Regions from separate parts of the Clostridium sp. 001 genome, predicted to be linked through region 1. Evidence: riboswitches for the same ligand, from Rfam matches in the RefSeq annotation. Region 1 holds a riboswitch; each other region holds the start of a gene.
The links. A riboswitch is a leader RNA that binds a small molecule or an ion and turns the genes downstream of it on or off. The one in region 1 is predicted to bind cobalamin.
Positions count from the first base shown of each region.

Region 1 (3,271 bases):
TATTATTTTATTTCTTCCAGTACATCCCCTAGCAAGCTTTACTGCACTCATAGTTGCTTCTGTTCCCGAATTTACCATTCTAAGCATTTCTACATTATCTAAAGTGGTACATACATATTTTGCAAGCTCCAATTCAAGCTCTGTAGTGGCGCCAAAAGATATAGCATTTTCGCTTGTATCCTTTATAGCCTTTACCACATCATCATCACAGTGTCCTAAAATCATAGGCCCCCAGGAGCATACAAAATCTATGTATTTATTACCATTCTCATCATAGATATAAGCCCCTTTCCCCCTCTTTATAACAGGTGGATTCAAAGGCACATCTTTAAATGCTCTAACAGGACTATTTACTCCTCCTGGCATATATAATTTAGATTCATTAAATATATCATCATTTCTCATTAAGTTTTACATCTCCATTTCTTCATCATTAACAGAATATTTTATTTATAAGCTTTAAATATTCATCTTCTTTTCCTTGAAGTTTTGCTTCTTTTAATACATCTATAGCCCTGTTTATATACACTTTGGCTGTACTCTGTATCATAGTTTGTACGAGTACTTCATTATCCTTGGTATACCTTTTATTTTTAAAAGTCTCTATCCTCTTTTCACATATTTCACTTCCAAAACTTTTCATCTTCTGTATTTCCGGTGAAAGCTCATCTAAAGACTGCCATTTTATAAATTCATCTATATATTCTTGGATAATATACCTGTACTTTTCCATTTTTTCTTTTCGCATAATCTTATTATTTTCATCAATACTGCTTATATTATCTATGTCATATACTTTTACACCTGGAAGACTTAATACACCTGCATCTATATCTTTAGGTACTGCAAGATCAAATATGAGAAATTTCTTTTTAGGAAGTTCTTCTTTATAAATTATAGCATGAGGTGCAGAAGTACAACTTATAATACAATCCACATTGCTATAATAAGCTTTTCTTTCTTTAAAAGTTATGAATTTAATCCAATTACAATTTTCGTATAAATCTTTAACTTTATTCAAATCACGCACTACAATATATACAATTTCAGTATTCAAACCAGCTAAATATTTGAGGACAAGCTTTCCTATTTCTCCAAACCCAATTACCATATACCTTTTTATTTTGCTTTTTTCTGCTTCTTTAACAGCTATTGATGGTACAGATACAGGTATTTTATACATTTCACAGTCATTCTTAAACTTCTTACCACAGGTTATTGCATTCTGAAACAGCCTCTGAAGCTGTCCTTTTATAGTTTTAACTTTTAATGCCATATTATATGCAGTCTTAATTTGTCCTAAAATTTGATCTTCTCCCAAAATTTTAGAATGGAAACCACAACTTACTTCCATTAAATGCTTAATAGCATCTTCACTTTTTGCATAAAAGGTATATATAATAAGTTCCCTGCTCCAACCTAAAGCATCAAATACAGCATTTATTAGTTCTTCCCCTTGTGTATTAGAATCCACATATATTTCTGTTCTGTTGCAAGTACTCAAAATTAAAACGTTTCCTGTAATTTTATAAACATTCTTTAATTTATCTTCTAATTTTGACGATACAATAGAGAACTTCTGCCTTATTTCAATATCACATTCACTTTTTACCCCTATAAGTTGTATCATTTTATCAACTCCAATATTACAACTATATTATTATAATTAAAATATAACTTTACTATATACCTAAAAAACCTTTTAACTAAGTGTTAAAAGGTTTTTACACATAAACATAAGTAATAAATGCTTTATTTATTACAATGCCCCCTATCACTTGTAGAGTTAACGGCCTATTATATAGGCAGGTCTTCTGACTTAAGCTTCATCATCTAAGTATGCCTTCCCTATTTACAAGTGGCTTGTCCTACTTAAATTCACCTAATACAGCTACAAGATAGCTCAGGATTTCCACCTGATTCCCTTTTAATTAAATATACTTAAACCTATACTATTATTTATTAAATTTTATTTTACAACATTAATTTTCATTTTAATTATAACATTATCATAAAAAGAATCAACTATAGAGTTTCTAGATTGAAAGTTGACATATACCAGTTCATATGCTGACAAATTTCATCATACTAAAAACTTTTTATAGGTCTAAAGTTCGGTATTTTGAAAATCTAAAGAAGCTTATATAAACTCGTACCTCAGACATATATAAGCTTCTAAGATTTTCTAAAATACCTCACTAAGACTTATAAAAAAAGTTTTTAAGTGTGATTTCAATTTTGTCAGCATTATTTTCAGGTATAAGTTCAAATTTTAAGCTAGAATACCTCAATGTGGATTTATAACTTAAAAATCAACTTATACGCAAGCATATTTTTACAATAATGAAGCTCTTTTAAATATTTTGCATATAAGTCTTAGAAAAAAATTCGTAAAAACTTAGAACTTTTGAATTGTCTGAGGTACGAGTTTTCAAAAGTTCTTAGCTTTTTAGAATTTTTTACTTAGAATTATCAAAATATTTAATGAGCTGAAGGTTGTAAAAAATATCTGGAGTATACGTTGATTTTTTTGTTTAGAAACTCTACCTCTATTTTACAGTGCCTTTTAAATCATACAGCGTTTCATTGTTCATGCCGTCCATTCCTTGATGCTGGAAACTACTATTTTCTTTTGAACTATTCTCTTTTTTATTATTGTTATTAGAATTTACACTTTTTTGAGCTTGAGAACTAGTAGTATCTTTCCATTCAGTAGTTGAAACAGCTTTGCCGTTTTTCTGAATCCAATTCATTATATCCTGGGAGTCTCTTCCTCCCATACCTCCTGTAAGTACATATCTTACCTCACCTTTTTTAACCATTTGTTTAAATTGATCAAGAGAAAGTATCTTGTCAGATCCTGAGAAACCTCCAAGGGCCATTACGCTTTTTCCGCTTTCAATTATTATATCTTCAGCAGAAGCAGAACTTGAAACTACAAGTGCATATTTTTCGTTTGACGTATGATTTTCAAGGAATTTTATAAGCTTTGAATTCTTACTGCTGTTTTGTCCACCCATCATCATGGAATTTCCTGATTTACTATTTGACAGGAGCTCCAATCCTGCAGCTGGCAAAGAACTTAAGCTGTGAGTTATAGCAGCAGCAGAACCGATAGCAGGTGTTACTAAAATTCCTATAAGAGCAAGTGCTGTAAATATCTTAGCAAGCCTTCCACTATTACCCTGATCCAAATTTCCTTTCTTTACTATCCTGTATATTATAAGCAGTGCAGCAGATGCAAAACACAATATGATAGCTGCTATAATTA
Region 1 is NZ_CP020473.1:2,818,744-2,822,014, reverse strand. It holds gene hemL (glutamate-1-semialdehyde 2,1-aminomutase) at 1-405, opposite strand, end outside; gene hemA (glutamyl-tRNA reductase) at 434-1,630, opposite strand; cobalamin riboswitch at 1,787-1,966, opposite strand; gene B5S50_RS13200 (glycosyltransferase family 39 protein) at 2,550-3,271, opposite strand, start outside.

Region 2 (3,271 bases), 2.1 Mb from region 1:
TACAGTGTAATTTCCATCTTTATCCTCAGTTAAAGATGGAGTTGATGCTGCCTGAGTATCTGCTATAACCGGGTATGGTGCAAATGTCATTAATGTAAATATAAGCATCATAACAAAACTGACCTTTTTCCATATCTTTTTCATTTCATTCTCCTTTCTAAATTATAAGATTATGTAATATAAACTAATCTTAATATTATTTTTTTAGGTTCTTGCTTGTACACCACCTCCTGAAAAGGACTTTTTGTATTCCTCAATTATAGGCTTAAAATATTTTTTCTCACCCTTTTTTCTGCATTCTATTGCGTCTTCCAATTTATCAAAATATCCTAAATGTTTTTCTTTTCCTGCAAGAGTTAAGCGAACTCTCCATTTACTTCTTTTTTTATCCCAATTAATACCTTTGTAACCACTAGAATTACTAGAAGAAATTTTGCGTGTTAATTGGCCAATTTTTGTTCCTTTAAATCTATCTACATTAGTTGCTTTAACCTGAATAATTTTAGTATGTTCTATCATCAAACATCCACAACTTCTAGTTCCACCATCTATTAAATGTCTTTCTCTAACTTTTACTTTGTTTCCACAGTCACATAAGCAGTTCCAAATAACACCCCTATCTTTATATTTTTTATTTGCAACAGACATAACTGTTAAACGTCCAAATTTCTTTCCTGTTAAATCTTTAAATCTGTTCATTTTCTCACCTCAATTTATGTATTTTGCCGCCGACTTCCTTCAAATTCCGCGTCACCATGGACACCCTTGTCTTAATCTATGCACTTTGGTACTATCAACCCATACTAGGGACTTTCACCCTTTAAATTGCGTCCATGCTGGGTGCACCATAATAAAAGAGACCTTCCTTCGAAAGTCCCTTTTATTACATAAGCATTATATATGACTAATAAACTAAAAAAGAACCACTAGGGTTCTCTCATGTCAATATAACCGTTTACTTTTAATTATAAACAGCTTAAATATAGTAACATCTTCCCCTCCGAAAGAATTAACAACATATCAGGCAGGCTTCCTGGCTCAGATTCATCTTACTCCCCTGTCTTCCCAGATATAAAAATCCAGTGACATAATTAGGGTTTCATCCTCCATACAGTAACGGTGGGCTGCAGTGCTTTTTACACTTTTCCTTTTAACTATCGCATTTGACAGCACCTAATACTAAATATTAAATTTTTATTATCTTTATATTAAGGTTAGTACATAATTTTTCAAAAGTCAACATAATCTTCTATAAGGAATTCTATTTTGCTCATAGAATTTTTTATGAACCAAAATACCTATATGCCTATTTAAGCTGTAAAAATAACTGTATATTTATTTTTAAATTATATTAACTTGTTTTTCCAAATTGTTAAATTTAATTTTTTGAGGTAAAAAATCACAGAATATCTTTTTGTCATTTAAAGTATCTCCGTCATAACCGCTGTTAAAGTATGCAAGTAAAGTATTTTCATCAATACAATGAATCCATTTCTCTAAGCTATCACTAAATTCAAAATCTTCTTCAAATATAGTATCGTCTTGATACATACTTATAATGTTATACAAATACATATCAAGCTTTAGAACTTCATTAATATTTTGAATATTTATTCCATCTTGTTCCACAATTTCTTTTTCTTTTAATGAATAAACATCATAATAATTTTCAAGTTCTTTATAAAATCCCACTACTTTTTTGAGATACTTATAAAAATATACATTATTAATTTTTACTTTTATTTTATTACTTTTATTTAAATAAGAAATCAATCCTGGTTTATATTCAGAAAACTGCGTCTGATAAAAATAATGATTCATAAAAAATCCTCCCTTAAAAAAAAATTCCTTTTAACAAAAGCGTTAAAAGGAAATAGTATAAAAAAGTTTGATTAGTCATAGAAAATCTAACAAAACTATCATTATAACACTCCCCCTATCACTCGTAGAGATATTTGTGTAAAATATAGGTAGGTCTTCTGACTCAAGATTCACCATTTTAGTACGCCTTCCCAATATTTAAGTGGCATAATGTACTAAAACTCCTCTATTACAGCTACGGGATAGTTCAGGATTTTCACCTGATTCCCTTTTAATTAATCAAATTAGATTAAACCCATATTTATCTTTATAGAACTTAATTATAATTTATACCTATTACAGTTTAATGTCAATCTCCAAATACATTTTTTTAGCTTTAAAATATAAGATGCTTCTATTTGATGGAATAGGATTAAATTTAGTTGAAGGCAAGTATACATTATTGAAAATTTATGAGTTTTGCTAGAAATATTAGCAAAACCCATCTTATAAAAATCTTTTATTTATTTGACTGAACAGGTATATCTATAATATCTGAAAGGGGATTCATATTTTCAAGGCTGTCCCATACAAATGCCTTTAATTTATATATTCCCTCTTCTGGAAGCTTCATAATACCTGTCAAAATAGATGAATCTCCATTTTTTATTGTCTGTTTTCCACATACATAGTTGATGAATTTAGCACCTTCATCATATAGTGCTACTATAAGCGATTCATCCTGATCCTTACCTGAATTATTTTCTGCCTTTATATATACTCTTGCATCATCACCTAATTTAAATGAACTATCCTTTATAAGATTAGTTATCTTTATTGGTTTTGGTGTGTTATTTTCCGTAACAGTAATTGTACACTGTGCTTTTGCGTCCTTGTTGTCTTCGGATACCGCTGTTATAGTTACTGTCCCTGCCTTTAATGCCGTTACCTTTCCATTTTCATCTACTGCTGCTACCGTAGAATCACTGCTTGACCAATCTACCTTCGTGTTAGATGCATTCTCTGGTGTTACAACTGCTGTAAGCTGCAGTATATCTCCTTCTGTCAAGTTAGCTTCCATTTTATCTAAAGCTATAGATTCTACTTCTTTTATGCCCTGACCATCATCTTTAAATGTTGTTATTGTATCTCCATCTTTTAGTTGTGTATCCTTTTGATTATAAGTACTGTTGTCACCATTTAAAGTGTAACTCCAAAACTGCGTATCATCTTTTGACATTAAAGCTCCTGCTGCTAGAGAAGATTTATCAAAATCTTGTCCATGCTTTTTTAAACCTTCCATGATTGCAGCATTAATAGAATTATTATTCAATACAGTAACCTGTTCACTGAAACTATTATCCTTTTGCACATTTTTTACAGTTACATTTACAAAATCATTTTGAATTGAGTCATAACTAGGCAATAAATCATCATAATTTTTAGCATAAAAAAATAATAGATAATCTCC
Region 2 is NZ_CP020473.1:257,427-260,697, forward strand. It holds gene B5S50_RS01175 (Ig-like domain-containing protein) at 1-144, opposite strand, end outside; gene B5S50_RS01180 (hypothetical protein) at 205-699, opposite strand; cobalamin riboswitch at 1,006-1,192, opposite strand; gene B5S50_RS01185 (hypothetical protein) at 1,342-1,821, opposite strand; cobalamin riboswitch at 1,952-2,135, opposite strand; gene B5S50_RS01190 (Ig-like domain-containing protein) at 2,321-3,271, opposite strand, start outside.
Region 2: linked by a shared signal. The riboswitch ahead of B5S50_RS01185 (hypothetical protein) and the one ahead of hemA (glutamyl-tRNA reductase) in region 1 are both predicted to bind cobalamin.

Region 3 (3,271 bases), 2.1 Mb from region 1:
TATTCCAATTGTAAGTTCCATATTGTTGGTTAAGTGTTCCATCTGGTAAATATCCTGCTAATCCTAAATCGCATCCTGCTGCTGCTGAAAATTCCCAGCGTATTGCAGCACCATCCGGTACATTAGCTAATGTTGTACTTCCATCATAATAAGTTGAGTTAGCATGATCTACATTATTAACTGTAAACATCCAGCCTGAAATTCCATCACATTCTTTTTCACTTAAATAATTTGCATCGGTAACAATAGGCTGATTTGGTATATTTGTCCTGAAGACAATACCTTTAGTTACAGTTTTAAGTTCTGTCTTAAAATCAGTCAGATAATTATTAGTAAATGCCGATTGATTATCTGTAGTATCCTTAAAACCTGTTACATAGCTACCATATTTGCTTGAAACTATATTTACATTTCCATCACCTACAGCCTGCTTTGTAGCATCAGCAATGGTATTCGTATCACTGAGTGTAACTTTTACTGGCTGTAAAATAGGTGCTTCTCCTAAAACATTTTTCTCAACATCCACATAGACAGTCTTTGTTGGAGCAGCATCAGCTTTTACACTATTAAAAGCTGACGGTGCAGCTACAACTCCCAAAGTTAATGTTGTTATACATAGTGTCGCAAATAATTTGTTTTTTAATCTTCTAATCATTTTATACACTCCTCCAAATTTTTAAATTTTTAATTGTTGCTTGTCCAAATTTAAAAGACAATGATAAAATTTTTACACTTTTATATCGATCACCTCCTAGAAAGTTAAATATAATAGCAATCATATTTTTAACCTTTGTGAAAAATAAACCAGGTGGTAATTCAGGTGAGATTAGATTAACGTAAATAAATATATATTTGTGTAAATAAAAGATAAAAAGAGACCCTCTTTCTTTCGAAGGTCTCCAGTATACGACATGAATTTATAAATATTTAATGTAAACAGATGTTACTGGCATTGAATACTTACCTTTCCCACCGAAAGAACCATATATGTTTGTAACAGGCAGGTCTACTGGCTTGGTATCATCTTACTTTTCACACCTTCCCAAAGATTATATCTTCAGTGGCATTCTGTGAATTTCATCTTCCTTACAGCAGCGGGGGCTGCAGTGGTTTTTCACCACTTTCCCTATTAATTCCTAAAAAAGAAACCTATTCAAAATTATCATTTATTTTACAATTGTCATTACCTTTACAGTACACCAACTCCACTTATTTGTCAATAATTTATAAAAACTTTATTAAATTAGTGTAAATTTCAATAATACAACACAATTTTCTATAAACAGAGTTCTTGACATCAGATAAATTTTAATGCTAAAGTTTATCCTAAATACTGTTAAAATGTCTATTGCTTATTTAACTCAGCGTTAGTTTTAGGATTTATATTAATTTCTCCAAAAGTATCCTCATACTTTTCTACTGATTTCGTAAGCATCATACAAACACTTTTTGCCTGCTGCGGACTCATAAATATCTTCACACTATCTTTTACATCTTTTTTATACACCTTCATAAAATCTAACTGAAAATCATATACACTTCCAGAAAGCTCTAATCTATTTGAATATAGTTCCTTTTCCTCTTCCAATTTTACATTTTCATCCATAGGATTCACCCTTACCTTTCATATTTTTTATTCAACTTATTTTTACAATTCACTCTATCTAATCACCTTCCTTTTTGTACTCGCCTGTCTAATCTACTGCATTTAGTTCTTTCATTGATGACGGAGGGGTTATTCTAAAGTAAGAACAAATCTGATGACTTACTTGATTGTCCATAAACAGCGTTCTTGTCATCAGATAAATTCCTGTAAAATAAAAAGAGACCCTCTCCCTTCGAAGGTCTCTATATAACATAATTTCCCATAATGGTTAATAACTAAAAAACATCTCTGTTCTTTCATGTTAATATAACCGTTTACTTTTTCAATAAACATAGCATTGTCTTCCCCTCCGAAAGCATCACCGACATATCAGGCAGGTTTCCTGGCTCAGATTCATCTTACTTCCCTGTCTTCCCAGATATAAAAATCCAGTGACATAACTAGGGTTTCATCCTCCATACAGTAACGGTGGGCTGCAGTGTTTTTTACACTTTCCCTTTTAACTATCAATTTGACAGCACCTAATAGTAAAAATATTAAATTTTATTACCTTTATATTAAGTTTAGGGCAAAAATTTTGAAAAGTCAACATTATTTTCTCAATAAATCCATTATTAAACATTTTAATCTTCTTGAATTTCAAGTACTCCCATAGGACAAGCTTTAACACAAATACCACATGCCATACACTTACTTGGATTAGGCTTGTCTTCTACTTTTACAATAATACCTTTTGGACAGGCTTCTACACATGTACCACAGCCAGTACAAGCTTTTTTATCTATCATATATATTCCCTTAGCATTTTGTTTAATTGCCTCTTCAGGACATTTTTTAGCACACACTCCACATTGATTGCATACTTTTAAATCTACAGATCCATCTTTTCCTTCATCAATCTTAATACAAGAATTGCCGTAGGTTTTGTAAAATGCCTCGGAACAAGCCATTTCACAACTTAAACAAGACATACATAAAGACTTATCTTTAACAACTAATTTTTTCATAATACATTCCCCTTTAAACATTATTTATATATACTTTGTACATATATCTTAATTATACAAATATATAAGGTATATATCAATACCGCAAATTTTATGCCTATTATTTTGGTTTATATCAACGAATCTTACTTAGTGGGAAAAGCAGATATCCCAAATCTTTGATTTGGTGATAGTCGCTTTCGCTGTGTGCGTGGGAGTGTTACAGTAGGTAGCCATCAGATAAAATAAATGTACAATAAGATTGTCAAAATAAAGTAAAAAGTACTTAAGTGCAGGAGGGACTGCTGTTAAATACTTTTTATTTTAGAGTTTAGGGTTTAAATAATTAAATTTATTTCAAAACTATATTAATTTAAGAAGCAATTTATATGCCAATTCTTCATCTTGCAATATTCCTACTTAAAATTATAAATTTTATCCGATGCCTACAACCGTAGTACCCCCATCTTCTTATAAAGTGGGGGATATTAGAACTCTTGAGCTTCAGCGATTTAGAGTTCTTATGCTGTGCATAACGGCTGCTACACCCCTAGATAACTATTTCCCCTAAAGGATAACGCCTTCTAAGTGCTAAAGCACTAAGAATCCTGTTAATAAGTTTCAGTAGGAGAAAAAAACTCCACCTGAAACCAAGAACTCTGTTTATCATTTTGAATAT
Region 3 is NZ_CP020473.1:268,277-271,547, forward strand. It holds gene B5S50_RS01215 (hypothetical protein) at 1-655, opposite strand, end outside; cobalamin riboswitch at 982-1,168, opposite strand; gene B5S50_RS01220 (DUF3467 domain-containing protein) at 1,346-1,606, opposite strand; cobalamin riboswitch at 1,961-2,146, opposite strand; gene B5S50_RS01225 (4Fe-4S binding protein) at 2,230-2,613, opposite strand.
Region 3: linked by a shared signal. The riboswitch ahead of B5S50_RS01220 (DUF3467 domain-containing protein) and the one ahead of hemA (glutamyl-tRNA reductase) in region 1 are both predicted to bind cobalamin.